DNA from 3 places in the Streptomyces sp. NPDC096132 genome. Region 1 is predicted to be linked to each of the others. Evidence: riboswitches for the same ligand, from Rfam matches in the RefSeq annotation. Region 1 holds a riboswitch; each other region holds the start of a gene.

Region 1 (9,340 bases):
GGGGCGTGAGCAGCCCACGACGGCCCGCAGTCGCCCCACGACCTCACACCGCACCCTCTCAGGCGCTCAGCAACCTCTTCTGCCGCAACAGAGAAGCCAGCGCCGAGGCGAACTCCACAGGCTCGACCGGCAAGGTCACCGCCGCGTCAGCGCGACTCCAGGTCGCGAGCCACGCATCCTGAGGCCGAGCGATCAGCAGCAGCACCGGCGGGCACTGGAACACCTCGTCCTTGATCTGCCGGCACACCCCCATGCCCCCCATCGGCACGGCCTCGCCGTCCAGCACGCAGACATCGATCCCGCCCTTGTCCAGTTCCCTGACGACGGCCTCGGGCGTCGCGCACTCCACGAACTCCACCAGGGGGACGTCCGGAGCCGGCCTGCGCCCGGTCGCGAGCCGGACCTGCTCGCGGGTGTTGGAGTCGTCGCTGTAGACCAGCACCGTCGCGGTCGCCTGCATGCTTCCTCCGTGACTTCGGCGTCGTACGGACAGAACCGTTGCGGCGGATGCTACTCCCATGAACACCGCGTCAACACCGCCTGGAACACCACTTCGATGGGCCATCCGGGCGTACGCACCCTGCGAACACTCCGAACGGCACCCCCCGGAGTGAGCGCGAGATAAGCGACCGACATAATGTCGGTCGTGGCGACAGCAACGACAGTAGAAACCGGGCACGCGCACCCGTCGGTCAATCGGCCGAACCTCACCAGCGTCGGAACCATCATCTGGCTGAGTTCCGAGCTGATGTTCTTCGCGGCCCTCTTCGCGATGTACTTCACCCTGCGATCGGTGACGGGGGCCGAGTACTGGAAGAGTCAGGCCGAGTTCCTGAACTTCCCGTTCTCGGCGACGAACACCACGATCCTGGTGCTCTCCTCCCTCACCTGCCAGCTCGGCGTCTTCGCCGCCGAGCGCGGTGACGTGAAGAAGCTCCGGGGCTGGTTCATCGTTACGTTCATCATGGGTGCGATCTTCATCGGCGGTCAGATCTACGAGTACACCGAGCTGGTGAAGAAGGACGGGCTCTCGCTCTCCTCCGGCCCGTACGGCTCGGTCTTCTACCTGACCACCGGCTTCCACGGCCTGCACGTGACGGGCGGCCTCATCGCCTTCCTGCTGGTCCTCGGGCGCACCTACGCGGCCAAGAGGTTCACCCACGAGCAGGCGACCGCCGCGATCGTCGTGTCCTACTACTGGCACTTCGTCGATGTCGTCTGGATCGGCCTCTTCGCCACGATCTACATGATCAAGTAGCCGGGCCCGTTCCACGCGCCGCAGAAGCGCACCACCCAGAAGCATCGACGCAGAAGATCCTGACACCGGGGTAATCCGTGAAAAAGCTCTCCGCACGACGACGCCATCCGCTGGCGGCGCTCGTCGTCCTACTCCTCGCGCTGGCGTGCACGGGGGGGCTGTACGCCGCGTTCGCGCCCGCGAGCCAGGCGAAGGCAGATGAAACCGCCCAGTCCCTGGCCATCGACGAGGGCAAGAAGCTCTTCGCCGTAGGCTGCGCAAGCTGCCACGGCACCGGCGGTCAGGGCAGCTCCGACGGTCCGAGCCTGGTCGGCGTGGGCGCCGCGGCCGTCGACTTCCAGGTCGGCACCGGGCGTATGCCGGCCGCGACCTCCCAGGGCGCGCAGGTGCCCCGGAAGAAGGTCGTCTACACGCAGGCCGAGATCGACCAGCTGGCCGCGTACATCTCCTCCCTGGGCGCCGGCCCGAACATCCCGACCGAGGCCGAGTACGGCCCGGAGGGCGCCGACATCGCCAAGGGCGGCGAGCTGTTCCGCACCAACTGCGCGCAGTGCCACAACTTCACCGGCAAGGGCGGTGCCCTGACCAGGGGCAAGTACGCTCCGACCCTCGAGGACGTGGACCCGAAGCACATCTACGAGGCCATGCAGACCGGCCCGCAGAACATGCCCTCCTTCCCCGACACGACGCTGTCGGAGCAGAACAAGAAGGACATCATCGCGTACCTGCACGCGGTCAACAGCGACGAGACGAACAACCCCGGTGGTCTGGAGCTGGGCGGCCTCGGGCCGGTCAGTGAGGGTCTGTTCTCCTGGATCTTCGGCCTCGGTGCCCTGATCGCGGTCGCCGTCTGGGTCGCCGCTCGGACCGCAAAGGCCAAGAAGTCATGAGTAGCCAAGACATTCCAGAAGAGAACCTGCCCGCAGAGCAGGGCCACGCGCACGGCACGGCCGTAGGCGTCGCGGACGAGAAGAACCCGTTCGCCGACCCGGGGCTGCCGCCCCACGAGCACCGGATCCAGGACATCGACGAGCGGGCCGCCAAGCGGTCCGAGCGCACGGTCGCCCTGCTGTTCACGCTGTCGATGCTGGCCACCGTCGCCTTCATCGCCGCGTACGTGGCGATCCCCGCCGACAAGTCGATCTTCGTGTTCCCGATCGGCCACCTCAGCGCGCTGAACTTCGCGCTGGGTCTGACGCTGGGCACGGCGCTGTTCACCATCGGCGCCGGCGCGGTCCACTGGGCCCGCACCCTGATGTCGGACGTCGAGGTCGCCGACGACCGTCACGCGATCGCGGCCGACCCCGAGGTCCGTGCGAAGGTCCACGCGGACTTCAAGCAGGGCGCCAAGGAATCGGCGATCGGCCGTCGCAAGCTGATCCGCAACACGATGTTCGGCGCGCTCACCCTGGTGCCGCTCTCCGGTGTCGTGCTGCTGCGCGACCTGGGCCCGCTGCCCGAGGACAAGCTGCGCCACACGCTGTGGGCCAAGGGCAAGCTCCTCGTCAACATGAACACGAACGAGCCGCTGCGTCCTTCGGACGTCGCCGTCGGTTCGCTCACCTTCGCCAAGCCCGAGGGCCTGGAGGAGCACGACGAGGACTTCCAGAACGAGATCGCCAAGGCGGCCCTGATGATCGTCCGGCTCCAGCCGGAGGACATCAAGGACAAGCAGGAACTCGAGTGGTCCCACCAGGGCATCGTGGCGTACTCGAAGATCTGCACCCACGTCGGTTGCCCGATCTCCCTGTACGAGCAGCAGACACACCACGTGCTGTGCCCCTGCCACCAGTCCACCTTCGACCTCTCCGACGGTGCCAAGGTCATCTTCGGCCCGGCCGGTCACGCTCTGCCGCAGCTGCGCATCGGCGTGAACGACGAGGGCTACCTCGAGGCGCTCGGCGACTTCGAAGAGCCCGTCGGTCCTGCTTTCTGGGAGCGCGGATGAGTACGACAGAGAACACCGAGTCCCGCGAACGCGGGAAGGCGCCGGCCGGCGAGCGGATCGCCGACTGGGCCGACGGCCGGCTGGGGATCTACTCCCTGGCCAAGGCCAACATGCGCAAGATCTTCCCCGACCACTGGTCGTTCATGCTGGGCGAGGTCGCGCTCTACAGCTTCATCATCATCATCCTGACGGGTGTGTACCTGACGCTGTTCTTCCACCCGTCGATGAACGAGGTGGAGTACCACGGCAGCTACGTCCCGCTCCAGGGACAGCTGATGTCCGAGGCGTTCAGCTCGACCCTGCACATCTCCTTCGACGTGCGCGGCGGTCTGCTCATCCGGCAGATCCACCACTGGGCGGCGCTGATCTTCCTCGCGGCCATGTTCGTGCACATGATGCGCGTGTTCTTCACCGGCGCGTTCCGCAAGCCGCGTGAGATCAACTGGCTGTTCGGCTTCCTGCTGTTCGTCCTCGGCATGTTCACCGGTTTCACCGGTTACTCGCTCCCGGACGACCTGCTCTCCGGCACCGGTGTCCGCTTCACCCAGGGCGCCATCCTGTCGATGCCGATCGTCGGCACGTACATCTCGATGTTCCTGTTCGGCGGGGAGTTCCCGGGCCACGACTTCGTGGCGCGGTTCTACTCGATCCACATCCTGCTGCTGCCGGGCATCATGCTCGGCCTGGTGGTGGGCCACCTGATCCTGGTCTTCTACCACAAGCACACGCAGTTCGCGGGCCCCGGAAAGACCAACAAGAACGTCGTCGGCATGCCGCTGCTGCCGGTGTACATGGCCAAGGCCGGAGGCTTCTTCTTCCTGGTCTTCGGTGTCATCGCGCTCATCGCCGGCATCGCGCAGATCAACCCGATCTGGGCCATGGGCCCCTACCGTCCGGACCAGGTGTCCACCGGCGCCCAGCCCGACTGGTACATGGGCTTCGCCGAGGGTCTGATCCGTTTCATGCCGGGCTGGGAGGTCAACCTCTGGGGCCACACCCTGGTCCTGGGCGTGTTCATCCCGCTGGTCCTCTTCGGTGTCGTCCTCGCGGCGCTCGCGCTCTACCCCTTCATCGAGTCGTGGGTCACGGGCGACAAGCGCGAGCACCACATCCTGGACCGTCCGCGCAACGCCCCCACGCGCACCGCGCTGGGCGTCGCCTGGGTCACGATGTACATGATCACGCTGGTCGGTGGTGGCAACGACCTGTGGGCCACGCACTTCAACCTGTCGATCAACTCGATCACCTGGTTCGTCCGGATCTTCTTCTTCGTCGGACCGGTCATCGCGTACATCCTCACCAAGCGGATCTGCCTCGGCCTGCAGCGCCGCGACAAGGACAAGGTGCTGCACGGTCGCGAGACCGGCACCATCAAGCGCCTGCCGCACGGTGAGTTCATCGAGGTCCACGAGCCGCTCAGCCAGGAGCAGCTGCACACGATCACGGCGCACGAGCAGTACGAGCCGGTCGCGATCGGTCCGGCCGTCGACGAGAACGGCGTCGAGCGCAAGATCAAGCGGTCCGAGAAGCTGCGCGCCAAGATCAGCAACGCGTACTTCGGCGAGGACCAGCAGATCCCGAAGCCGACTGTCGAGGAGTACAAGGAGATCACGAGCGGCCACGGCCACCACTGATCCTCCGGCGTCGCCACGCCACGGTCGAAGGGCCCCGTCCGGTGTTCGGACGGGGCCCTTCGCCGTGCCTCCCGGCTGGATAGGGTGGGAGCGCACTCTCCGACGAGAGAACTCGCGATCCGGTACGACACACCCAGGAGCGGCTGATGAGCGCTGTGACCCCCGCTGGAGGCGACACCGCGGCGGGCCGTTCCTGGCCCGACGTGCTGAACGCCCTGCTGTACGGCCGTGACCAGAGCGCCGACGCCACGGCGTGGGCGATGGACCGGATCATGCGCGGTGAGGCGACGGACGCGCAGATCGCCGGGTTCGTGGTGGCCCTGCGGGCCAAGGGCGAGACCGTCGAGGAGATCAACGGCCTCGTCCGGGCCATGTACGAGCACGCCAACGTGATCGAGGTGCCCGGGCGGACGGTGGACATCGTCGGCACGGGCGGCGACGGCGCCAAGACCGTCAACATCTCCACCATGTCGGCGATCGTCGTCGCCGGCACGGGCGCCACGGTCGTCAAGCACGGCAACCGGGCCGCGTCCTCCGCCTCCGGCGCCTCGGACGTCCTGGAGAAGCTCGGCGTCAATCTGGAGCTGACCCCGGCGCGGGTGGCCGAGGTGGCCCAGGAGGCCGGGATCACCTTCTGCTTCGCGATCAAGTTCCATCCGGCGCTGCGGCACGCGGGCGCCGCACGCGGCCAGCTGGGCATCCGTACGGTGTTCAACATCCTCGGTCCGCTGACCAACCCGGCCCGGGTGCGGGCCCAGGCGGTCGGGGTCGCGGACCCGCGCATGGCGCCCGTCGTCGCGGGTGTCTTCGCCGAGCGCGGCAACTCCTCCCTGGTCTTCCGGGGCGACGACGGCCTCGACGAGCTGACCACGACGGCCACCTCCCGGGTGTGGGCCGTCCGGGACGGCAAGGTCACCGAGGAGTCCTTCGACCCGCGTGACGTCGGCATCGAGCTGGTGCCGGTGGAGGCCCTGCGGGGCGGGGACCCGTCGTACAACGCGGAGGTCGCCCGCCGCCTCCTGGACGGCGAGACGGGCCCCGTACGGGACGCCGTACTCCTGAACTCGGCAGCGGCCCTGGTGGCCCTCGACCCGGGCCCCGGGCCCCTCGCCGAGCAGATCCGCACCGGCATGGCCAAGGCGGCCGAGTCCATCGACTCTGGCGCGGCCAAGCGGGCCCTGGAGCGCTGGGTCGCGGCCAGCAACGCCTAGCCGTCACGTCACCCCGATGGTCGTCCCGCGATCCGGACACGGGTTGCGGGACGACGATCACTTCACGTACGTTCCTGTACCAGGTCATGAGTGACAGTCATGAGGCCCCGGCCGACTGTCCGGCAACCCTCCGTCCGTGGCGGGGTGCCCCGGGTGAAGACCAGGCCGTGGGCAGCGAGGTCCACGGCAAGCGCGGATCCCTCACGAACCAGGGATCCTGGTCGTTCGAGGAGTCTTCCGTGAGCAAGCGAATGCGATAGGGCGCCGAGCCCCGCCTCCGCACACCCATCTCACTTTTCTCTTTTCTCACGGGAGTTCCCCATGTCTGTCTCCACCGCTGCCTCCGCCCAGACCATTTGTGCCCCGCTGCCCGTTCTGGGCCGGGATGTCACCGTCCCGCTCGTCACGGGCGGCGAGGTCACCTACGCGGCGCTCGACTACGCGGCCAGCGCCCCGGCCCTCCAGCGGGTCTGGGACGACGTGGCGGCCTACGCGCCCTACTACGGCAGCGTGCACCGCGGGGCCGGCTACCTCTCCCAGCTGTCGACCGACCTCTTCGAGAACGCCCGCCGGACGGTCGCCGAGTTCCTCGACTGCCGCGAGGACGACCAGCTGATCTTCACCCGGTCGACCACCGACTCGCTCAACCTCCTCGCCGCCGCGCTGCCCGCCGACTGCCAGGTCTTCGTCTTCGAGACCGAGCACCATGCGAGCCTGCTGCCCTGGAAGGACGCCCGGGTCACCTACCTCGACGCCCCGCGCACCCCGGAGCGGGCCGTCGAGACCCTGGAGCGGGCCCTCGCCGCCCGGGACCCCCAGGGCCCCGCCCTGGTGTGCGTCACCGGCGCCTCCAACGTCACCGGCGAGCTGTGGCCCGTACGCGAACTGGCGGCTGCTGCGCACGCCCACGGTGCCCGGATCGTCCTCGACGCCGCGCAGCTCGCCCCGCACCACCCGGTGAGCGTCCAGGACCTCGACGTCGACTGGGTCGCCTTCTCCGGGCACAAGCTGTACGCCCCCTTCGGCTCCGGCGTCCTCGCGGGCCGCGCGGACTGGCTGCGCGAGGCCCAGCCGTACCTGGCCGGCGGCGGCGCCAGCCGCAAGGTCACCCGGCGCGAGGACGGGGGAGTGGACGTGGAGTGGCACGAGAGCGCGGCCCGCCACGAGGCCGGCTCCCCGAACGTCATCGGCGCCTACTCCATCGCGTCGGCCTGCAAGGCGCTGACGGAGGCCGGCTTCGACACCCTCGTGGCCCGCGAGCAGCACCTCGTCGAGAAGGTGCGGGCGGGCCTGGCCGAGGTCCCGGAGGTCCGGATCCTCTCCCTCTTCGGCGACGACGCCCCGCGGGTCGGCGTGATCTCCTTCGTCGTCGAGGGCTGGAACAGCTCCCACTTCGCCGCGGCCCTCTCCGCCGAGTACGGCATCGGCGTCCGCGACGGCCTGTTCTGCGCCCACCCCCTCGTGCGCACCCTTCTGGGCAGCGACCCGCAGACCCAGGGCGAGTGCGGCGCCCCGGAGGCGGCCCCGGGCGAGAAGTCCCTCAACGCCATCCGGGTGAGCTTCGGCGCCGGCACCCCCGACGAGCACGTGGACCGCTTCGTGGCGGCGGTCCGGGAGCTGGTGGCCGACGGCGCGAAGTGGACGTACCGCACGGAGGACGGCCGCTGCGTCCCGGCCGTCTGACGTACCGACGTCTACCCGGGCCGATACGCTCCCCTCAGCAACTGTACGGAGGGCAGGGGGAGCACGGGGTGCAGGAGCTGCGCGAGACGGATCCTCGGACCATCGGTCCCTACCGGGTCCTGGGCAGACTCGGATCCGGCGGCATGGGGGAGGTGTACTTCGCCGAGGCGCGGGGCGGGCCGCGGCTGGCCGTGAAGGTGGTGCGGGCCGAACACGCGGAGGACCGCACCTTCCGCGCGCGGTTCCGGCACGAGGTGCGGGCCGCGCAGAGCGTCGGAGGGGCGGGCACGTACACCGCGCGGGTCGTGGACGCGGACACCGAGGCCGAACGGCCGTGGATGGCCACCGAGTTCGTGGCCGGGCCGAACCTGCGGGACGCGGTGCTCGACGGCGGGCCCCTGCCGGGGGACGCGGTACGGCTCCTCGCGGCCGCGCTGGGCGAGGCGCTGGCCGCGATCCACGCCAAGGGGCTGGTGCACCGGGATCTCAAGCCCTCCAACATCCTGCTCGCCTCCGACGGTCCCCGGGTCATCGACTTCGGGATCGTCCGGGCCCTGGAAGGGACGGCGCTGACCCGGACCGGGGTGGTCGTCGGCTCGGTCGGCTATGTCTCGCCGGAGCAGATCCGCAACGGCGCCCGGGTGGGGCCGGCCTGTGACGTCTTCTCGCTGGGCGCGGTCCTCGCGTATGCCGCCGGCGGACGGGAACCGTTCGGCGAGGGACAGGATTCGGTTGTCCTGTTGCGGATTCTGACCGGGGACGTCGATCTGTCCGCCGTACCGAAGGCGGATCTGCCGCTGGTGGAGTCATGTCTGCGGGACGACCCCGGCGCACGGCCGACGCCCGCGGACGTGGTCGCGGCCACCGGGCACACCGCGCGCTCCCTGCGCGAAGGCCTGCGGGCCGGGTGGTACACACCCGGCGCCCCGCGGCGGCCCGCGGCCTCGGACGGCGGTGAGCGCTGGATCCCGGAACACGGCTCGGGAGAGCGGGAGAGCCGGGTGGAGTACGTGGCGCCCATGACCGTCACCGACGTGCCGCAGGCCGCGGAGCCCGCACCGCGGGCACCCTCGCGGCGACGGCTGCTGGGAGCCCTGGCCGGCGGCGCGGCGGTGGTGGCGGCCGGGGGCCTCGGCGGCCGGCTGCTGCTGCGGGACGCGTCGGACGGCACCCGCCGGGCCACGGCCGGCGCCTCCTCCTCGGGCACACCGGACGCGCCCCGAGTGGGCTGGCAGTACAAGGTCGACGGGCTCGGCGGGAAGCGGGGGCCCTGTGCCGCGCTGTCGCCCGACGGGAAGCGCCTGTACGTCGGCGGCAAGGACGGCTCGCTGCACGCCGTGGGCCTGAACGGGCTGAAGGTATGGCAGACGGCTCTGGGCGGGGAGGTCATGTCCCCGCTCGCCACCGCCGACGGCGTGTACTGCCTGCTGTTCGACGGGCAGGAGGGCGCCTCGAAACTCTGCGCGCTCAGCCACACCGGGAAGGTCCGCTGGACCCGGTCGTTCGCCGCGGCGAACAGCCAGGTCCCGGTGGCCTCGGGACGGCTGGTGCTGGTGTCGTACGGCGGGACCTCGGACGCGGGCGGTGTGCGGGCCTTCGCCCCGGA
Region 2 (9,340 bases), on a different contig from region 1:
CAGGCGCAGGGCCTCGGCGATGTGGGTGAGCGGCAGCCGGGCGGCAATCTGGGCGGTGATGTCACCGCGCTGGAGGGCCCCGAAGACCTGGGTGAGGTCGGTGCGCAGCCGGGCCTGGAACCGGGTCCGGGACAGGGCCCGGCCCGCCCAGACGTTGTAGAAGTAGGCGTGGCGGCGGTTGGGCAGCGCGTTCCACAGCCATACCCGGCCGAGCAGCTTGAGCACGGGCAGCTGCTTGGAGCCCTCGTCGTCCCGGGTGGAGGCGCTGCCGTAGCAGACGAGCGTGCCGCCGGGTGCGAGGAGGCGCCAGGAGTCGACGGCGCTGCGGCCGCCGACGTGGTCGAAGACGGCGTCCACGCCACCGGGGGCGAGCTCGCGGATCCGCGCGGGGACGTCCTCGGTGCGGTAGTCGACGGGGAGGACTCCGCGTTGCCGTAGGGCGTCGTGGTGGCGCGCGGACGCCGTGCCGATCACCTTCACGCCCATGGCCCGGGCGAGCTGGACCAGGACCGAGCCGACACCGCCGTTGGCGCCGTGCACCACGATGGTCTGGCCCGCGCGGGCGCGGGCCTTGCGGTGCAGCATCTGCCAGGCGGTGATGCCGTTGAGGACCAGGGTCTCCGCCTCCGCCGCGTCGATCCCGTCCGGAACCCCGACCACGTCCGCCGCGTCGACGATCACATGGCTGGCCCAGCCGCCGACCTTCACCAGCGCGGCGACCCGGGTGCCGAGCAGTCCCGGCTCGACGCCCGCGCCGGCCGCCAGGACGGTGCCGACCAGGTCGTAGCCGGGCACGAAGGGGAACGCCGGCTGGTCGTAGTACCGGCCGCGGCGCATCTGCTGCTCGGCGAACGACACCCCGGTGGCCTCCATCCGGATCACGACCTGCCCGGAACCGGGCACGGGAACGTCTCCGTGCCGTACCTGCAGGCCCTCCGGCTCGACCTTGCCCGGCAGGACGACCTCGACGAGTCCTTCGGCGTTCATGGCGTTCATGGCGACCTCCACAGCGGCGGTTATCGGCTTTCGTGTTCGTTAGAAGTTGTAACCGCTAGAGACTGCGACTGTCAATAACAACAGTGATAACCTCTAACCATGACGGGAGCAGAGGACGCCAGGACCCCCCGAGAGCGCTATCGGGCCCAGGTCCGCGCGGAGGTCAAGAAGCACGCGTGGGAGCAGATCGCCACGGCGGGAGCCTCGGCGCTCTCCCTCAACGCGATCGCCAAGCAGATGGGCATGAGCGGGCCGGCGCTCTACCGCTACTTCGCCAGCCGCGACGACCTGATCACCGAGCTGGTGAGGGACGCGTACCGGAGCCTCGCCGACACCTTCCGCGCCACCGCAGGGAGCGCCCAGACCGGTGGGGCGGGCGACACGGGCGAGACGGGCGTCGACGTGACCGCACTGGCGCACGCACTGCGCGGCTGGGCCCTGGACGACCCCCAGCGGTACTTCCTCGTCTACGGCACACCCGTCCCCGGCTACCACGCGCCCGACGACATCACCGCGATCGCGGCCGAGATCATGGCGACCCTGCTCGACGCCTGCGCCGCACTGCCCTCACCCGGCCCCGCGACCCGGTTCGCGGCCCACCTCGAAGACCACCGCCAGTGGGCGCGCGACCACCCCGCCCCCTCCGCCACCCTCCACCGGGCACTGACTTTCTGGACCAGGCTCCACGGCGTCCTGTCCCTGGAACTCGCCGGCCACTTCACCGGAATGGGCTTCGACCCGGCCCTGCTGTTCGCGGCCGAACTGGACGACCTGCGGCGGCCGCACGACGAGCCCACCGAGTGAGGGTCGGGTCCGGCGGCTGAAAACGCCCGAGGGCGGTATCCCCTGCTCAAGCAGGGGATACCGCCCTCGGTAAGGACGTTGATCAACCGTCAGGTCGATCAGAAGTCCATGTCACCGCCCGGCATGCCGCCGCCGGCCGGGGCCGCGGCCTTCTCCGGCTTGTCGGCGATGACGGCCTCGGTGGTGAGGAAGAGCGCGGCGATGGAGGCGGCGTTCTGCAGGGCAGAGCGGGTCACCTTCGCCGGGTCGATGATGCCTTCCTTGACCAGGTCGACGTACTCGCCGGTCGCGGCGTTGAGGCCGTGACCCGGGGTCAGGTTGCGCACCTTCTCCACGACGACGCCGCCCTCGAGGCCGGCGTTGACGGCGATCTGCTTCAGCGGGGCCTCGAGCGCGAGCTTCACGGCCTGGGCGCCGGTCGCCTCGTCACCCTCGAGCTCCAGCTTCTCGAAGACCTGGGAGGCCTGCAGCAGGGCCACGCCACCACCGGCGACGATGCCCTCCTCGACGGCGGCCTTCGCGTTGCGGACGGCGTCCTCGATGCGGTGCTTGCGCTCCTTGAGCTCCACCTCGGTGGCGGCGCCGGCCTTGATGACCGCGACACCGCCGGCGAGCTTCGCCAGGCGCTCCTGCAGCTTCTCGCGGTCGTAGTCCGAGTCGCTGTTCTCGATCTCGGCGCGGATCTGGTTCACACGGCCCGCGACCTGGTCCGAGGAGCCGGCACCGTCGACGATGGTGGTCTCGTCCTTGGTGATGACGACCTTGCGGGCCTTGCCCAGCAGGTCGAGGGTCGTGTTCTCGAGCTTGAGACCGACCTCCTCGGAGATGACCTCGCCGCCGGTGAGGATGGCGATGTCGTTCAGCATCGCCTTGCGGCGGTCGCCGAAGCCCGGGGCCTTGACCGCGACGGACTTGAAGGTGCCGCGGATCTTGTTGACGACCAGGGTCGACAGGGCCTCGCCCTCGACGTCCTCGGCGATGATCAGCAGCGGCTTGCCCGACTGCATGACCTTCTCCAGAAGCGGGAGCAGGTCCTTGACGTTCGCGATCTTGGAGTTCGCGATCAGGATGTACGGGTCGTCGAGGACGGCCTCCATACGCTCCATGTCGGTGGCGAAGTACGCCGAGATGTAGCCCTTGTCGAAGCGCATACCCTCGGTGAGCTCCAGCTCCAGACCGAAGGTCTGGGACTCCTCGACGGTGATGACGCCTTCCTTGCCGACCTTGTCCATGGCCTCGGCGATCAGCTCGCCGATCTGGGTGTCGGCGGCGGAGATGGAGGCCGTGGAAGCGATCTGCTCCTTGGTCTCGACATCCTTCGCCTGCTCGAGCAGCGCACCGGAGACCGCCTCGACGGCCTTCTCGATACCGCGCTTCAGAGCCATCGGGTTGGCGCCCGCGGCGACGTTGCGGAGGCCTTCCTTGACCAGGGCCTGGGCCAGGACGGTCGCGGTCGTCGTGCCGTCACCGGCTACGTCGTCCGTCTTCTTCGCGACTTCCTTGACCAGCTCGGCGCCGATCTTCTCGTACGGGTCCTCGAGCTCGATCTCCTTGGCGATGGACACACCATCGTTGGTGATCGTGGGGGCGCCCCACTTCTTCTCGAGGACGACGTTGCGGCCCTTGGGGCCGAGCGTCACCTTCACGGCGTCCGCGAGCTGGTTCATGCCGCGCTCGAGGCCGCGCCGCGCCTCCTCGTCGAACGCGATGATCTTGGCCATGTGAAGTGGTCCCTCCAGGACTGGGGGTGATTCCTTCGGACCGCGCCCGCGCCCGCGACGGACGGCTCGCATGCCGCGTGGTTCCTTGCCCCACCTGGCCTGCGGGCCTCACCGACCCGGTCCTTCTTTGTCACTCTCACCTTCAGAGTGCTAACGCCAATGATTAGCACTCGGCATGGTCGAGTGCAAGCGCCTCCGCCTGATCCGCAGGTGAACACGGGCGCCCCGCGCCGCCCACGCGCCCCTCCCGGCCATGCCGAAGGGCCCGTACCCAGGAGGTACGAGCCCTTCGAAGATGAAACAGAAGAACGACGCTGTCAGTCGGCGCGTGCTTCAGCCGGTCGCCAGTCGGACCATGTCCGCCTGCGGCCCCTTCTGGCCCTGCGAGATCTCGAAATCGACCCGCTGACCCTCTTCCAGGGTGCGGTACCCGTCCATCTGGATCGCGCTGTAGTGGACGAAAACATCCGCACCACCGTCGACCGCGATGAAGCCGTACCCCTTCTCCGCGTTGAACCACTTGACGGTGCCCTGAGCCATGCCTAACTCCCCTATTACTGGCCCTTGCACAGATCCACACTTCGCGGATCCGGGTCAGACCTCACCCCCCAGTTGGATTGGGGGCGTGCGCCGGAACGCGTCGACCGCGGCCGAATGTATCTGTCCAACTGCCCTCTGCAACAGGTCACTTGGACGAGAATTCTGGACGCACACGATCCGGAATGTGGCGAGAATTCGCCAGAATTCAGGGCAAGTCGGGCCCCGCAAAAGCCACAAAAGCCACGGAAGCGGCACGCACTTTGGCCACTTCTTGTCGGGCGTAAGGCAGAATTCAAAGGCTCCGGATCAGGGTTTCGCGACCCGGTTCCCCAACTGTACCGCGCTCAACCACACTGAATTGCCCCCTCCGCTTCTCTCACGGAGGGGGCAATTCGATGAACTCTCGGTAATCACTGTTACCGACGGTTACTACCGGTGGGTACTGAACAAGGGTCAGCAGCCGCCGGCGACGGCCGGGATGATGGAGACACCCGCGCCGTCCGGCGTCGCCGTCTCCAGCCCCTGCTCGAACCGGACGTCGTCGTCGTTCACGTACACATTGACGAACCGCCGCAGCTTGCCCTGGTCGTCCAGGACCCGGGCGGCGATCCCGGTGTGGTTCTTCTCCAGATCCGAGATGACCTCCCCGAGGGTCGCGCCCTCGGCGGAGACCTCGGCGGCGCCGCCGGTGTAGGTGCGCAGGATGGTGGGGATGCGGACGTTGACGCTCACGATGTGACCTCCGGTCAGGTGCGTGCTTTTCAGGGGCGCGGGGCTGTATCGATTTGCGGCTGCGCCGCGGGGCGCGACCAGCCCCCACCGGCCCGCAGACGAACAACGACTCTTAGGCGAGCCCAGCCTCACGGAAGGACTCGAGGTTCGGACGGATCGTCGCGGTGAGTCCCGTACCAGCCACCGCATCCAGCGTCTTCAGACCATCACCGGTGTTCAACACCACCGTGGTCTTCGTCGGGTCCAGCAGCCCGTTCTCGATCAGCTTCTTCGTGACGCCGACGGTCACACCCCCGGCGGTCTCCGCGAAGATGCCCTCGGTCCGGGCGAGGATCTTGATCGCCTCGACGACCTGCTCGTCCGTCACGTCCTCCACGGCCCCACCCGTACGCCGAGCGATGTCGAGAACGTAAGGACCGTCCGCCGGGTTGCCGATCGCCAGCGACTTGGCGATGGTGTTCGGCTTCTGCGGCCGGACGACGTCGTGCCCGGCCTTGAAGGCCACCGACACCGGCGAACAACCCTCCGCCTGCGCGCCGAAGATCTTGTACGGCTTGTCCTCGACGAGCCCGAGCTTGATCAGCTCCTGCAGACCCTTGTCGATCTTCGTGAGCTGCGAGCCGGAGGCGATGGGCACGACCAGCTGGTCGGGGAGCTCCCAGCCGAGCTGCTCGGCGATCTCGTACGCGAGCGTCTTGGAGCCCTCGGCGTAGTACGGCCGCAGGTTGACGTTGACGAAGCCCCAGCCCTCGCCCGCCGGGTCGCCGATGAGCTCGGAGCAGAAGCGGTTGACGTCGTCGTAGTTGCCCTCGATGCCGACGAGCTCGCCGCCGTAGATCGCGGCCATGACGACCTTGCCCTGCTCCAGGTCGTGCGGGATGAACACGCAGGAGCGGAAGCCGGCGCGCGCCGCCGCGGCGCCCACCGCGCCGGCCAGGTTGCCGGTGGAGGAGCAGGAGAGGGTGGTGAAGTGGAAGGCGCGGGCGGCCTCGATGGCCTGGGCGACGACCCGGTCCTTGAAGGAGTGGGTCGGGTTGCCGGAGTCGTCCTTGACGAAGAGCTTGCCGGCGTCGACGCCGAGCTCACGCGCCAGGTTGTCGGCCTTGACGAGCTTGGTCCAGCCGGGGTTGATGTTGGGCTTGTCCGCCACGTCCGCCGGGACGGGCAGCAGCGGCGCGTAGCGCCAGATGTTCGCGGGTCCCGCCTCGATGCGCTTGCGGAGCTCCTCCGTTTCGTAGGAGGAGAAGTCGTACGCGATCTCGAGCGGGCCGAAACACTCCTCGCAGGCGAAGACCGGGCCGAGGGGGACGCGGTGACCGCACTCGCGACAGCTCAACGCCGCGGCGGGACCCAGGTCTACGGTGGAGGCGGTGGTGGTTTCAACAGTCTGCGCAGCCATGTGAGGCGAGGCCCTTTCTCCTCATCTTCCTCACGACGCATCTCGCCGTGAGACGGATTTGGCACCTTCCCTAGCCGGGAGCCTCACCACGACGACGTGGTCAGACCGGCTGGAGGGTTGCCGGGGCTTCATCGGGCCGTGTCCCTCTGCCCCTCTGGATGAGCGGTATGTGGTTGTTGAACGCTGAACGCCTGATGACCTCGGACATGCGATGGTCATCCGCGTTGTTCAAGACTGTAACCGAAGGCCAGGACAGTTGAGATAGTCGTCCGAACCGCGAGATGGATCACACGGTCACCTGCCGTGCACCCGGTGTGATCACGACAGTGAGGAGCCGCTGACTGTGCTGGAAGAAGCCGAGCGCTGGCTGGCCACCCGCTCCTGGTCGGTGACCGATCGCCCGCTCCACCGGATCCTGGCGGCCAAGCGCGCCACGGGCCAGTCGGTGTCCGTGGTCCTGCCCGCGCTGAACGAGGAGGAGACGGTCGGCGACATCGTCGCCGTCATCCGTCACGACCTCATGCAACAGGTCCCGCTCGTCGACGAGATCGTCGTCGTCGACTCGGGCTCGACCGACCGTACGGCCCAGGTCGCGGCGGCGGCGGGCGCGCGTGTCGTCCACCGCGACACGATCCTCCCCCGCATCCCGGCCGTGCCCGGCAAGGGCGAGGTCCTGTGGCGCTCGCTGCTCGTCACGACCGGGGACATCGTCTGTTTCATCGACGCGGACCTGAGGGAGTTCTCCTCCGACTTCGTCTCGGGCATCGTGGGCCCCCTGCTCACCGACCCGGGCGTGGACCTGGTCAAGGGCATGTACGACCGTCCCCTGGCCGGCGCGGCCGGCCAGGGCGGGAGGGTCACCGAGCTGATGGCCCGGCCCCTGCTGAACATGCACTGGCCGCAGCTGGCCGGTTTCGTGCAGCCGCTCGGCGGTGAGTACGCGGCCCGCCGCAGCCTGCTGGAGCAGCTGCCCTTCCCCGTCGGGTACGGGGTCGAGCTGGGCATGCTGGTGGACGCGCTGCACCTGGTGGGGCTGGACGCCCTCGCACAGGTGGACGTGGGGGTGCGCAAGCACCGCCACCAGGACGGGCAGGCGCTCGGCCGGATGGCGGCGGCGATCTACCGCACCGCCCAGCTCCGCCTGGCCCGCGGCCACCTGATCCGCCCGTCCCTCACCCAGTTCGAGCGCGGCGGCGACGGCTTCGAGCCGCGCACCTACTCGGTGGACACCGAGGAACGGCCGCCGATGGCGGAGATCGCCGAGTACGCGGCGCGCAAGGTCGCGTAACACCGGGGGCGGGCCGTATACGGGTGATATACGGCCGGAAACGGCCCGCCTACCGGCTGCGACCGTACGTTTGAGCGTTTCCCGTCCGGGCTAGGTTGAGGCGTATGGCTTCCACGCACGACGCTGCTGCTGCTGCTCGGGGTGCTCAGGTGCTGGTCGCGTCAAACCGCGGCCCGGTCTCCTACACGGTGGGCGAGGACGGCTCGCTGCACGCGAAACGCGGGGGTGGCGGGCTGGTCTCCGGTCTGTCGGCCATCGGCCCCGAAGCGGGCGCCCTCTGGGTCTGCTCGGCGCTGTCCGACGGCGACCGGGAGGCGGTCCGGCGCGGGGTCGGCGAGGAGGGCGTGCGGATGCTGCCCATTCCCGCCGACGTGCACGCGGACGCCTACAACGGCATCGCCAACTCGGTCCTCTGGTTCATCCACCATCTGCTCTACCAGACCCCGCTGGAGCCGGTCTTCGACGCGGAGTTCCGGCGCCAGTGGGCGTCGTACGAGACGTACAACCGCGCCTTCGCGGAGGCCCTGGCGCAGGAGGCGGCGCAGGGCGCGGCGGTCCTCGTCCAGGACTACCACCTGTGTCTGGTCCCCGGGCTGCTCCGCGAACTCCGCCCCGACCTGCGCATCGGCCACTTCTCGCACACGCCGTGGGCACCCGTGGACTACTTCGGGCTGCTGCCCGCGGACATCCGGGAGCGGCTGCTGAGGGGCATGCTGGGCGCGGACCGCCTGGGCTTCCTCACCCGGCGCTGGGCGGACGCGTTCACGGCGTGCTGTACGGAGTTCGCCGGCGGCCTGGGGAACACGCGGATCGGCGTGCACGGTCTCGGCGCCGACGCCGACTTCCTGCGCGAGCGCTCGCACCGGCCGGACGTGGAGGAGCGGATCACCGCCCTGCGCGAGGAGATCGGCGGCGAGGGGCGGAAGGCGATCGTCCGGGTCGACCGCACCGAGCTGTCGAAGAACATCGTGCGCGGCCTGCTGGCCTACCGTCAGCTGCTCGACGACCACCCCGAGTGGCGCGAGCGGGTCGTGCACGTCGCCTTCGCGTACCCGTCCCGCCAGGACCTGGCCGTCTACCGGGAGTACACGGCGGAGGTCAGCCGGGTCGCGGAGCAGATCAACGAACGGTACGGCACCCCCGGCTGGACGCCCGTCCTGTTGAACCTCAAGGACGACTTCGCCCGCTCCCTCGCCGCGTACCGCCTCGCGGACGTGGCTCTGGTCAACCCCATCCGGGACGGCATGAACCTCGTCGCCAAGGAGGTCCCCCTGGTCTCCGACGAGGGCTGCGCGCTGGTGCTGTCGCGGGAGGCGGGGGCGTACTGGGAGCTGGGCGAGGACGCGATCGTGGTGAACCCGTACGACGTCCTGGAGACCGCCCGCGCCCTGCACGAGGCCCTCACCATGAAGCCGGAGGAGCGAGCCGACCGCGCCAAACGGCTGGCGGCGGCCGCGACCGCGCTGCCCCCGGCCCAGTGGTTCCTCGACCAGCTGACCGCCCTGCAGCGACTTCAGCCGAGCTGACCGCCCAGCTCCCGCAACAGCCGTACGACCCCGGCCGGGCCGTCGACGACGAGGTCCGCGCGGGCCGCCAGCTCGGCGACCTCCGTGCTGCCGCTGCAGACCAGGAGGCCGGGGACGCCTTCGGAGCGGAGTCGCTCGACGGCGGCGAACGCGGGGAGGTCACCGAGGTCGTCGCCGGCGTAGAGGACGGACTCGGCGCCGGTCTCGCGGACGTGGTCGAGGAGGGCGACGCCCTTGTCCATGCCGGGGGGCCTGAGCTCCAGGACCAGTCGGCCGGGTTCGACGATCAGGCCGTGGCGGCCGGCGAGGTCGGTGAGGGGTTCACGCAGGGCGT
Region 3 (9,340 bases), on a different contig from region 1:
GTTCCGTCCCAGACGAACCACAGCGGGCTGATGTGCGGATGGCCGTCGGACGCCGTGACGGCGACCCGGCAGACCGGCTGGGCGCGCAGGAACGCGTCCACCTCCGCGGTGTCCATCGCGATCGCGGCGCCGCGCCTCTGTGCCTTGGCCATGGAACCTCCTCGTGTCCGAATGGTTGATTCTCCAATAGCGAGAAGCTAGTTTCCAGTCCATGGATCAGTTCCTGGCCTTCACGGTGGTCGGCCTGAGTACCGCCGCGATCTACGCCGTGATCGGCAGCGGCCTGGTACTCACCCACACCACGGCCGGCGTCTTCAACTTCGCCCACGGCGCCGCCGGGATGCTCGCGGCCTTCGCCTACTGGCAGCTGGCCGTCGGCTGGGCCTGGCCGGTGCCCCTCGCGCTCGCCGCCGTCCTCCTCGTCCTCGCGCCCGCCTTCGGTCTGCTCGTCGAACGGGTGCTGATGCGCCCGGTGCAGGCGCTCGGCGAGGCGGAACGCCTGGTCATGACGGTCGCCCTGCTCACCGGCTGCATCGCCCTGGCCCGCTGGGTCTGGGACCCCGACACCCCCCGCCCCCTCACCCCCTTCTTCGCCGACCGCCCCGCCCTGCGGCTCGGCGCGGCCGCCGTCACCTGGCACCAGGCCGTCACCATGGCGGTCGCCCTCGCCGTCGCCGCCGGTCTGTGGTTCCTGCTGCACCGCACCCGCGCCGGCACCGAGATGCGCGCCTGCGTCGACGACCCGGTACTCGCCGGACTCACCGGCGCCGACCCGCTGCGCGCCGGGCGGCTCGCCTGGGTGCTCGGCGTCCAGCTCGCCGCCGTGGGCGGCATCCTCATCGCGCCGACGGTCGCACTCGACGCCCAGCAGCTGTCCCTGCTCATCGTCAGCGCCTACACCGCCGCCGTCTTCGGCCGGCTGCGCAGCCTGCCGCTGACCTTCCTCGGCGCGGTCGTCGTGGGACTGCTGGAGGCCTACCTCGCCGGCTACCTCCCCCGCAACGACTACCTCCCCGGCCTGCGCCTGGCCGCCCCCGCCCTGCTCCTCCTCCTCGCCCTGCTCGCCTTCCCGCACCGCCGGCTGCGCGGCCGCGACCGTCGCCTGGTCCCCGTCCCGCTCCCCGGCCGCCGCGGCACCCTGCTCCTCGCCGCCGCCGTCCTCACCCTCGCCCTGGTCCTCGTCACTGTTCTCTCCGAGGACGCCCTCGTCCCGTACGGCGCGGTCTTCGCGCTCGGCGTCATCGCCCTGTCGTACGTGCCGCTCGCCGGGTTCGCCGGCCAGGTCTCCCTGTGCCAGCTGTCCATCGCCGGGATCGGCGCGGTGGTGTGGGGCCACCTGGGGGCGCACGGCGAGCTGTGGGCGCTGCCGGTCGCCGTGCTGGTCACCGCGGCTGTCGGCGCGCTGGTCGCCATACCGGCACTGCGGCTGTCCGGCATCTATCTCGCCCTGGGCACCGCCGCGTTCGCCGTCGTCCTCGACCGGTGGATCTTCACCCTGCCCGCCTTCCACGTCCTCGGCGTGCGGATCGCCCTGTTCGACCAGGGCTCGGTGAACGTCACCGGACCCGACCTCCTCGGACTGCGGCTGACCAGCCCGGCCCAGCTGCTCCTGCTGGCCGCCGTCTGTCTCGCCCTCGCCTCCCTCGGCGTGGCCGCGCTGCGCCGGGGCCGGTTCGGGCGCCGGCTGATCGCGCTGCGCGACAGCGAGGCCGCCTACGCCACCCTCGGCGGCCGGCTCCTCGGCGCGAAGGTCGCCGTCTTCGCGCTGTCGGCCGGCATCGCGGGGCTGGGCGGCGCCCTGTACGGCATGCAGCTGCAGACCGTCACCGCCGAGCAGTTCAACCTCGTCGCCGGGCTGCCCCTCTTCCTGATCGCGGTCATCGCCGGACTGGGCTCGGTCGGCGCGGGCCTCTTCACGGGCGTCGCGTTCGTCGTACCGACCCAACTGCTCGGCGAACTCGGCACCTGGGCCCAGGACCTGTCCGCGCTGCTCATCGCCCTGGCCGGCATGGGCCTCGCCCACAGCCCGAGCGGGGTCATCGCACAGCTGCGCGACGAGTGGGCGCCGCTCGCCCGGGACCGGCTGCTGCTGGGGGCGCTGGGCGCGGTGCTGGCCGGCTGCTGGCTGCTCGCTGCGCTGGACGCGGTGAACGGTTGGCTCCTGCCGGCCCTCGCCCTCGCGGCGGCCGTGGCCCTGCGGATCCGTGCCGCCGCACGTCGAGGGACGCCCGCCGACCTGCCGCCCGAGTGGTGGGGAGTACGCCGCCCCTGGCGGCCCGAGGACGGGGAGGTGCTGGGCCGTGCCACTGCTGCGGGCTGAGGAGGTGACCGTCGCCTTCGGCGGACGCCGGGCCCTCGACACCGTGTCCCTGACCGCCGAGGCCGGCCGGGTCACCGGGCTCATCGGGCCCAACGGGGCCGGGAAGAGCACCCTGTTCGACGTCGTCTCGGGACTACGGCGGCCACGCACCGGCCGGGTCCGGCTGGACGGGCGTGACATCACCCGCGAGGGGCCCGCCCGCCGGGCCCGGCGCGGGATGTCCCGCACCTTCCAGCACCTGGAACTCTTCGGCCGGCTCTCCGTCCGCGACAACCTCCTCGTCGCCGCCGAACTCGGCCCCGAACGCCGCCACGCCGCCCGCAGCGCCGACGCCGTGCTCGCCCGGCTCGGCCTGACCGCCCGCGCCGACGACCCGGCCGACGCCCTGCCCACCGGCATCGCCCGTCTCGTCGAGGTGGGCCGTGCGCTCGTCCTCAGGCCGCGGGTACTGCTCCTGGACGAACCCGCGGCCGGCCAGGACACCGAGGAGACCGAGCGGTTCGCCGCGCTGCTGCGCTCCCTCGCCGCCGACGGCACCGCCGTCCTCCTCGTCGAGCACGACATGAGCCTGGTGATGAGCGTGTGCGACGAGGTGTACGTCCTCGACCTGGGCCGGGTCGTGGCCTGCGGTCCGCCGGCCCGGATCCAGCAGGACGAGACGGTTCTCGCGGCCTACCTGGGGGAAGCATGAGCCTGCTGGCCCTGTCCGGCGTCCGCGCCGCCTACCATGGCATCACCGTCCTGCACGGCGTGGACCTCGAGGTCGCCGCGGGCCGGGTCGTCGCCCTCCTCGGCCCCAACGGGGCGGGAAAGACAACGGTGTTGAAGGTCGCCGCCGGGGTCCACCCGCCCACCGGCGGGCGCCTGCTGCTCGGTGGCCGGGACGCCACCGGCCTCCGCCCCCGCGACCTCGCCCGCGCCGGCGTCTGCCTCGTCCCCGAGGGCCGGGGCGTCTTCCCCAACCTCACCGTCCGCGACAACCTCCTGATGATGACCTTCACCGGCCGCACCCGGGAGGAGATCGAGGAGACCGCCTACGCCCGCTTCCCCGTCCTCGGCGGCCGACGCACCCAGCACGCCGGCACCCTCTCCGGCGGCGAGCAGCAGATGCTGGCCCTCGCCCGGGGCCTGGCCACCGATCCGGCCGTCCTGCTCCTCGACGAACTCTCCATGGGCCTCGCCCCGCTGGTCGTCGCCGAACTGTACGAACTCGTCGCCGAGATCGCCCGGCAGGGCGTCGCCGTGCTCGTCGTCGAACAGTTCGCCACCGCCGTGCTGAAGATCGCCGACCATGCCGCCGTCCTCGTCCGCGGCCGCGTCCAGTGGCAGGGCCACCCCGACAGCTCCCTGCACGCCGAACTCTCCTCCTACTACCTGGGGAGCACCCCATGACCACGACCCCCGTGCCGGCGTCGTCCGCAGACCGGGCCGAACGCTTCGCCCGTGAACTCGCCGAGCTGCGGATCCCCGACCCGGCCGCCTCCCGTGCCACCCTCTGGCTGCGCCTCGGCGCACTGCTGATGCTCGCGGGCCTGGTGCTCGCCGGCCTCGCCTTCCCCCTCGCCCACGCCACCGACTCCGCCCTCGGCCAGGGCGACGCCCTCGCTCTCGGCCTCGGCGGAGTCGCCGCGGCGGTGGTGGGCGGCGCGCTCTTCCTGCGCTACTCCCTCACCGGGTTCCTGCGGTTCTGGCTCGCCCGCCAGTCGTACGACCTGGACCGCCTCGGGGAGCGGCTCACCGACCCGCCGGCCACCCCGGCCCCGCCCCCAGCCACCACGGCAGTCGCCATGCCCGTCACACCGGCCGTCACATCAGAAGGAGAACCGCGCCATGGTGTCGTCGCCCGCACCGACCCCGCGCCCCGGTGACCAGCTCGCCTCGGCCACCGGCACCACCCGGGTGATCGTCATCCGGGCCCCCGAGAGCGCCACCGGCCCCATCGAGTGCGGCGGCACCCCGATGGTCCCCGCCGGACAGGCCCTGACCGCACCGCCGGCCGGAGAAGCGCCCGGCACCCTGATCGGCAAGCGGTACGTCGACGCCGCCGACACCCTCGAACTCCTCTGCACCGCCTCCGGCGCGGGCCCGCTGACCTTCGGAGGTGAGCCGCTGACCGTCAAGGCACCCAAGGCGCTGCCCGCCTCCGACTGACGGACCCCGCCTCCCGTACTCACCTGGTGGACGCCCCCTTGACGTCGGCCGGAGGCGGATCGACACTCGATCCAGGAATCCTAGTGAACGGGTAGGGAAACATGGGGTGCCTGGAGACGGCCACCGGCCGAGCGAGCCGCACGGCATGGTCGTCACCCCTCCTCACCTCCCGCCGTCACATCGACCTGCAGCGCGTCTGCAGCGCCATCAGCCCTTAGGGCGGGTCTTTCGGATCAGCCTGGGGCCGCGGGTCCTGGCACGCTCATCTGCGGCGTTGTCGTCGGTCCCCGACTCCCCCACTCTCGACTTCGCTCGAGCGGGGGGACCTCCATCGCGTCGGCTCCCTCCTCCGCCTCGCAGCTGCACGCACCAGGACCCGCTCACCGGCGTCACCCAGGCGCCGCGGCTCCGAGTCAGGCTGATCCGAAAGACCCGCCCGGGGCTGAGCCGGGCCCTCCCCGCGCCGAAAGCCACGGCGGTGTCCCACGGGCACCGCCCCGGTCGGCGCGTGTGGACGAGGGCCGTCTCCCTTTTCGACGTCGCATCCGCCGCGCGCACGTCCCTCAGCGCGCCCGCCTCCGGGGAGAGTCATGTCCGTCACACCGCTGGCCACCCACCTGCCCGTCCGCCCCGCCCCCGCCTTCCGGGGCCGCATCGGGCGGGACGCGCGCAGTGGCCACTACGCCGTGCCGCGCCGCTACCGCCTCCATCTGTCCACCGCCGACCCGGACGGCCTGCGCATCGCCGTCACCCACACCCTCCTCGGCCTGGACCGGGCCTGTCCGGTGACCTTCCTGCCCGCCGTGCCCGACTGTCCCGACGGCGGCCATCGGGCACTGCGCCCGCTCTACGACGCCAGCGCCCACCGCTACACCGGCCCGGCTCTCGCACCGGTGCTCAGCGACGACTGGTCCGGCCGGATCGTCTCCACCCACGGGCCCGACATCGCCCGCGACCTGGCCGAGCGCAGCGAGATGGGGGACCCCCCGGCCGAAGGCTGGGGGAGCTTCGGCGGCGGTCGGCCCGCGCTGTACCCGCGCGGCGCCGAGTCGGAGGTCGAGGCCGTCGAGCGGATGTGCGCGCGGGGCATCGAGGGGGCCGCACAGCGCGCCGGGGACGCGGGAGCGGGCGAGGCGGAGCGCGCCGCCGCGCTCGACGAGCTCCTCACCACACTCGACGTGCTGGAGCAAGGGCTCAGCGCCCAGCCGTACCTGATCAGTGATCAGATCACGGCCGCCGACGTGGAGTTGTGGGTCGCGCTGGTCCAGCTCGACACCGTGCACCGGCATCACCTCGACGCGGACGCCGTGCACTGCATCGCCGGACACCCCGCCCTGTGGGCCTACGCCCGCCGGCTGGCCGCCCACCCGGCCTTCGGCGCGCACCTCGACCTCGATGGCATCGCCCGTCGCCACCGCGCCCGCTGCCAGGGCCTGGAGGCCGCCGGCTCGGCCGTCCAGATCCTGGACTGGGCGACCCACGCGGCGGACGGCGACGGCGCCCCTCCGCAGGTCAACGGGGACTGAAGCAAGTCCGCTCCTTGGACGGCCGTTGACATTCGATCGGTCAACTGCCTTACTTACGGACCAGAACGGTCATGAGTGTCAGCGACAAGCCCTGGCTTGCTGACCGGCAACCCTCGCACCGCGGTGGGGTGCCCCAGGTGACGACCGGACCGGATGACGTACCGGCAAGGACGTTTCGGTAAGCGCGAGGGCCCCTGAGGGCCACAACAGTGACGGAGACACCCATGTACGCAGCTCTCAGGACGGCGCCCCGCCGCCTCCGGGGCTGCGTACACCCGTCCGCGCAGCCGCTCGTCGCCGACCGCGCCGTCGATCTGCTCCGCGTGAACAGCGCACTGTGTACCGCACCGGGCCGTGCCCGCTGTCGGGGCTGACCTCTCCGAAGTCCCCGCCCCGCCTCCGCGTTCCTGACGAACACCGCCCGAGCGGTGTGCCGTTGACCGCCCCACCCCGGTTCCCCGTACGCATCCGTGCGCCGTACGTCTGACGACGGCCGCCCACCGCGGCTGCGCCGGCCCGGGGTGCCCGACTCCCGCCGGAGCCCCTCATGAGTGAACCCCCAGGCGCCGTGACCCTCGCCGAGGCACCCGCCGCCGACACCCCGTCAGAGAAGCTCACCGCGCAGCGCGTCCAGCCGCTGCGCCGGCCGGGCCGCTGGATCGCCACCGCCGTCGTGCTGGTGCTGGTGGCCCAGTTCGCGCACGGACTGGTGTCCAACCCCTTCTACCAGTGGGACCGCTTCGGCTACTGGTTCCTGCGGCCGGTCATCCTCGACGGACTGCTCATCACCCTCGAAGTCGCCGCGTACAGCGCCGTGCTGGGCCTCCTCGGCGGGATCCTGCTCGCGCTCGCCCGGCTGTCGAAGAGCCCGGTGCTGCGCGCGGTCAGCTGGACCTACGTCTGGGCGCTGCGCTCCATCCCGCTGATCGTCGTCCTGCTCTTCCTGTACAACTTCAGCGCCCTGTACCAGACGCTGAGCCTGGGCGTCCCCTTCGGCCCCGCCTTCTTCACCTTCGACGAGTCCCGGCTCGCCACCGACATGGTGATCGCCGTCGTCGGCCTCAGCCTCAACGAGGCCGCCTACGCCGCCGAGGTGGTCCGCGGCGGCATCCTCTCCGTCGACCAGGGCCAGCACGAGGCGGCCTCGGCGCTCGGACTGCCCAAGGGCTACCAGTTCTGGAAGATCGTCTTCCCGCAGGCCCTGCGGTCGATCACCCCGAACTACGTCAACCAGCTGATCGGCCTGATCAAGTCCACCTCGCTGGTCTTCTACGTGTCGCTGCTCGACCTGTTCGGCACCGCGCAGACCATGGGCGCCACCTACCCCGGCGACATCGTGCCGCTGCTGCTCGTCGTCACCGTCTGGTACCTGCTCCTGACCAGCCTCGTCTCCGTCGTCCAGTTCTACGTCGAGCGGTACTACGCCCGGGGCGCCACGCGCTCCCTGCCGCCGACGCCGTTGCAGAAGCTGCGGACCGGTCTCACCGACCTGCGGGCCCGCATCCGCCGGGAGGCCGCCGTATGACCACCGAGACCGTGAAGACCGATCAGGTCGCCGACGTCGTACCCGCCGCCGTCGAGGTGCACGACGTGCACAAGTGGTACGGCGCCCACCGGGTCCTGGACGGCGTGAGCCTGACCGTGCGGCCCGGCGAGGTCACCGTGATCCTCGGCCCGTCCGGCTCCGGCAAGTCCACCCTGCTGCGGGTCATCAACCACCTGGAGAAGCCGGAGATCGGCTACGTCAGCGTCAACGGCGAGCCGATCGGCGTCCGCCGGCACGGCGACCGGCTGCGCGAGCTGAGCGAGCGGACCATCCTGACCCAGCGCGGCCGCATCGGCTTCGTCTTCCAGAACTTCAACCTCTTCCCGCACCTGACCGTGCTGGACAACGTCGCCGCCGCCCCCGTGGCGACGGGGAAGCTCGCCAAGCCCGAGGCCCAGGAACTCGCCCGCGAACTCCTCGGCCGGGTCGGCCTCGCCGACAAGGCCGGCGCCTACCCCCGGCAGCTGTCCGGCGGCCAGCAGCAGCGCGTCGCGATCGCCCGCGCCCTCGCCCTGCGCCCCGGCGTCATCCTCTTCGACGAGCCCACCTCCGCCCTCGACCCCGAACTCGTCGGCGAGGTCCTCGCCGTCATCAAGGACCTCGCGACCAGCGGCACGACCCTCGTCATCGTCACCCACGAGGTCGGCTTCGCCCGCGAGGTCGCCGACCGGGTCGTCTTCATCGACGCCGGAAAGATCGTCGAACAGGGCCCGCCCCACGAGGTCCTCGACAAGCCCCGGCACGAGCGGACCCGGGACTTCCTCAGCAAGGTGCTCTGACACCGCCCCCTGACTTCCCCCCACGGCATCACCCTCTCTCATCACACCCAGCCCCAAAGGATGGCCATGCCCACCCACTTCACCCGACGCAGCCTGATTCGCGGAATCACCGCGGCGACCGCGGTCGCCACCCTCGCCACCGGGCTCGCCGCCTGCGGTGGAGACAGCGACGCCGCCACCACGACCGACAGCGCCGCCTCGGGCGGCGTGACCATCGGCCGGGTGTCCAACGGCGCCGCCAAGGAGACGACCCTGAAGGTCTCCGAGGTCAAGTCCATCAGCGCCGAACTCCCGGACGCCGTCAGGAAGAGCGGCACGCTGAACATCGGCGTCGGCGCCCTGCCCTCCGGCTTCGCCCCGCTGGCGTACGTCGGCGACGACCAGAAGACCCTCACCGGCGCCGAGCCCGACTTCGGCCGCCTGGTGGCCGCGGTCCTCGGCCTGAAGCCCGAGACGAAGAACTTCACCTGGGAGAACCTCTTCGTCGGCATCGACAGCGGCAAGGTCGACGTCGCCTTCTCGAACGTCACCGACACCGAGGAGCGCAAGAAGAAGTACGAGTTCGCCTCCTACCGGCAGGACAACCTCGGCTTCGAGGTGAAGAAGTCCAACACCTGGAACTTCGACGGCAACTACGAGAACCTCGCCGGCCTCACCGTCTCCGTCGGCTCCGGCACCAACCAGGAGAAGATCCTGCTGGAGTGGAAGAAGAAGCTGGAAGCCGAGGGCAAGAAGCTCACCGTCAAGTACTTCCCGGACCGCAACGGCACCTACCTGGCACTCAACAGCGGCAAGATCGACGCGTTCTTCGGCCCCAACCCCGGCATCGCCTACAACGTCTCCCAGACCGCGGGCACCGCCAACGCGACCCGTAACGCGGGCACGTTCTCCGGCGCGGGCGAGTCGCTCCAGGGCCTGATCGCCGCCACCGCGAAGAAGGACAGCGGCCTCGCCAAGCCGCTCGCCGACGCCATCAACTACCTGATCAAGAACGGGCAGTACGCCAAGTGGCTGGCCG

Evidence for each region. Region 1 has a riboswitch for S-adenosylmethionine ahead of ACIRF9_RS06580 (aminotransferase class V-fold PLP-dependent enzyme). Riboswitches for the same ligand answer to the same signal wherever they lie in the genome.
Region 2: linked by a shared signal. The riboswitch ahead of thrC (threonine synthase) and the one ahead of ACIRF9_RS06580 (aminotransferase class V-fold PLP-dependent enzyme) in region 1 are both predicted to bind S-adenosylmethionine.
Region 3: linked by a shared signal. The riboswitch ahead of ACIRF9_RS08445 (amino acid ABC transporter permease) and the one ahead of ACIRF9_RS06580 (aminotransferase class V-fold PLP-dependent enzyme) in region 1 are both predicted to bind S-adenosylmethionine.

Annotation. Positions count from the first base shown of each region.
Region 1 is NZ_JBIWGA010000002.1:482,756-492,095, reverse strand. Features, by position in the region: gene ACIRF9_RS06610 (hypothetical protein) at 59-460, opposite strand; gene ACIRF9_RS06605 (heme-copper oxidase subunit III) at 638-1,258, shown strand; gene ACIRF9_RS06600 (c-type cytochrome) at 1,336-2,148, shown strand; gene ACIRF9_RS06595 (Rieske 2Fe-2S domain-containing protein) at 2,145-3,206, shown strand; gene ACIRF9_RS06590 (cytochrome bc complex cytochrome b subunit) at 3,203-4,840, shown strand; gene trpD (anthranilate phosphoribosyltransferase) at 4,987-6,051, shown strand; SAM riboswitch class IV at 6,134-6,250, shown strand; gene ACIRF9_RS06580 (aminotransferase class V-fold PLP-dependent enzyme) at 6,373-7,734, shown strand; gene ACIRF9_RS06575 (PQQ-binding-like beta-propeller repeat protein) at 7,803-9,340, shown strand, end outside.
Region 2 is NZ_JBIWGA010000006.1:312,231-321,570, forward strand. Features, by position in the region: gene ACIRF9_RS17085 (medium chain dehydrogenase/reductase family protein) at 1-987, opposite strand, end outside; gene ACIRF9_RS17090 (TetR/AcrR family transcriptional regulator) at 1,096-1,800, shown strand; gene groL (chaperonin GroEL) at 1,899-3,521, opposite strand; gene ACIRF9_RS17100 (cold-shock protein) at 3,855-4,061, opposite strand; gene ACIRF9_RS17105 (MoaD/ThiS family protein) at 4,515-4,793, opposite strand; gene thrC (threonine synthase) at 4,906-6,192, opposite strand; SAM riboswitch class I at 6,211-6,357, opposite strand; gene ACIRF9_RS17115 (glucosyl-3-phosphoglycerate synthase) at 6,536-7,480, shown strand; gene ACIRF9_RS17120 (trehalose-6-phosphate synthase) at 7,585-9,006, shown strand; gene otsB (trehalose-phosphatase) at 8,994-9,340, opposite strand, start outside.
Region 3 is NZ_JBIWGA010000003.1:135,188-144,527, forward strand. Features, by position in the region: gene ACIRF9_RS08405 (pyridoxamine 5'-phosphate oxidase family protein) at 1-152, opposite strand, end outside; gene ACIRF9_RS08410 (ABC transporter permease) at 212-2,320, shown strand; gene ACIRF9_RS08415 (ABC transporter ATP-binding protein) at 2,301-3,011, shown strand; gene ACIRF9_RS08420 (ABC transporter ATP-binding protein) at 3,008-3,712, shown strand; gene ACIRF9_RS08425 (hypothetical protein) at 3,709-4,188, shown strand; gene ACIRF9_RS08430 (hypothetical protein) at 4,151-4,471, shown strand; gene ACIRF9_RS08435 (putative leader peptide) at 4,573-4,689, shown strand; gene ACIRF9_RS08440 (glutathione S-transferase C-terminal domain-containing protein) at 5,062-5,997, shown strand; SAM riboswitch class IV at 6,065-6,188, shown strand; gene ACIRF9_RS08445 (amino acid ABC transporter permease) at 6,545-7,522, shown strand; gene ACIRF9_RS08450 (amino acid ABC transporter ATP-binding protein) at 7,519-8,322, shown strand; gene ACIRF9_RS08455 (ABC transporter substrate-binding protein) at 8,389-9,340, shown strand, end outside.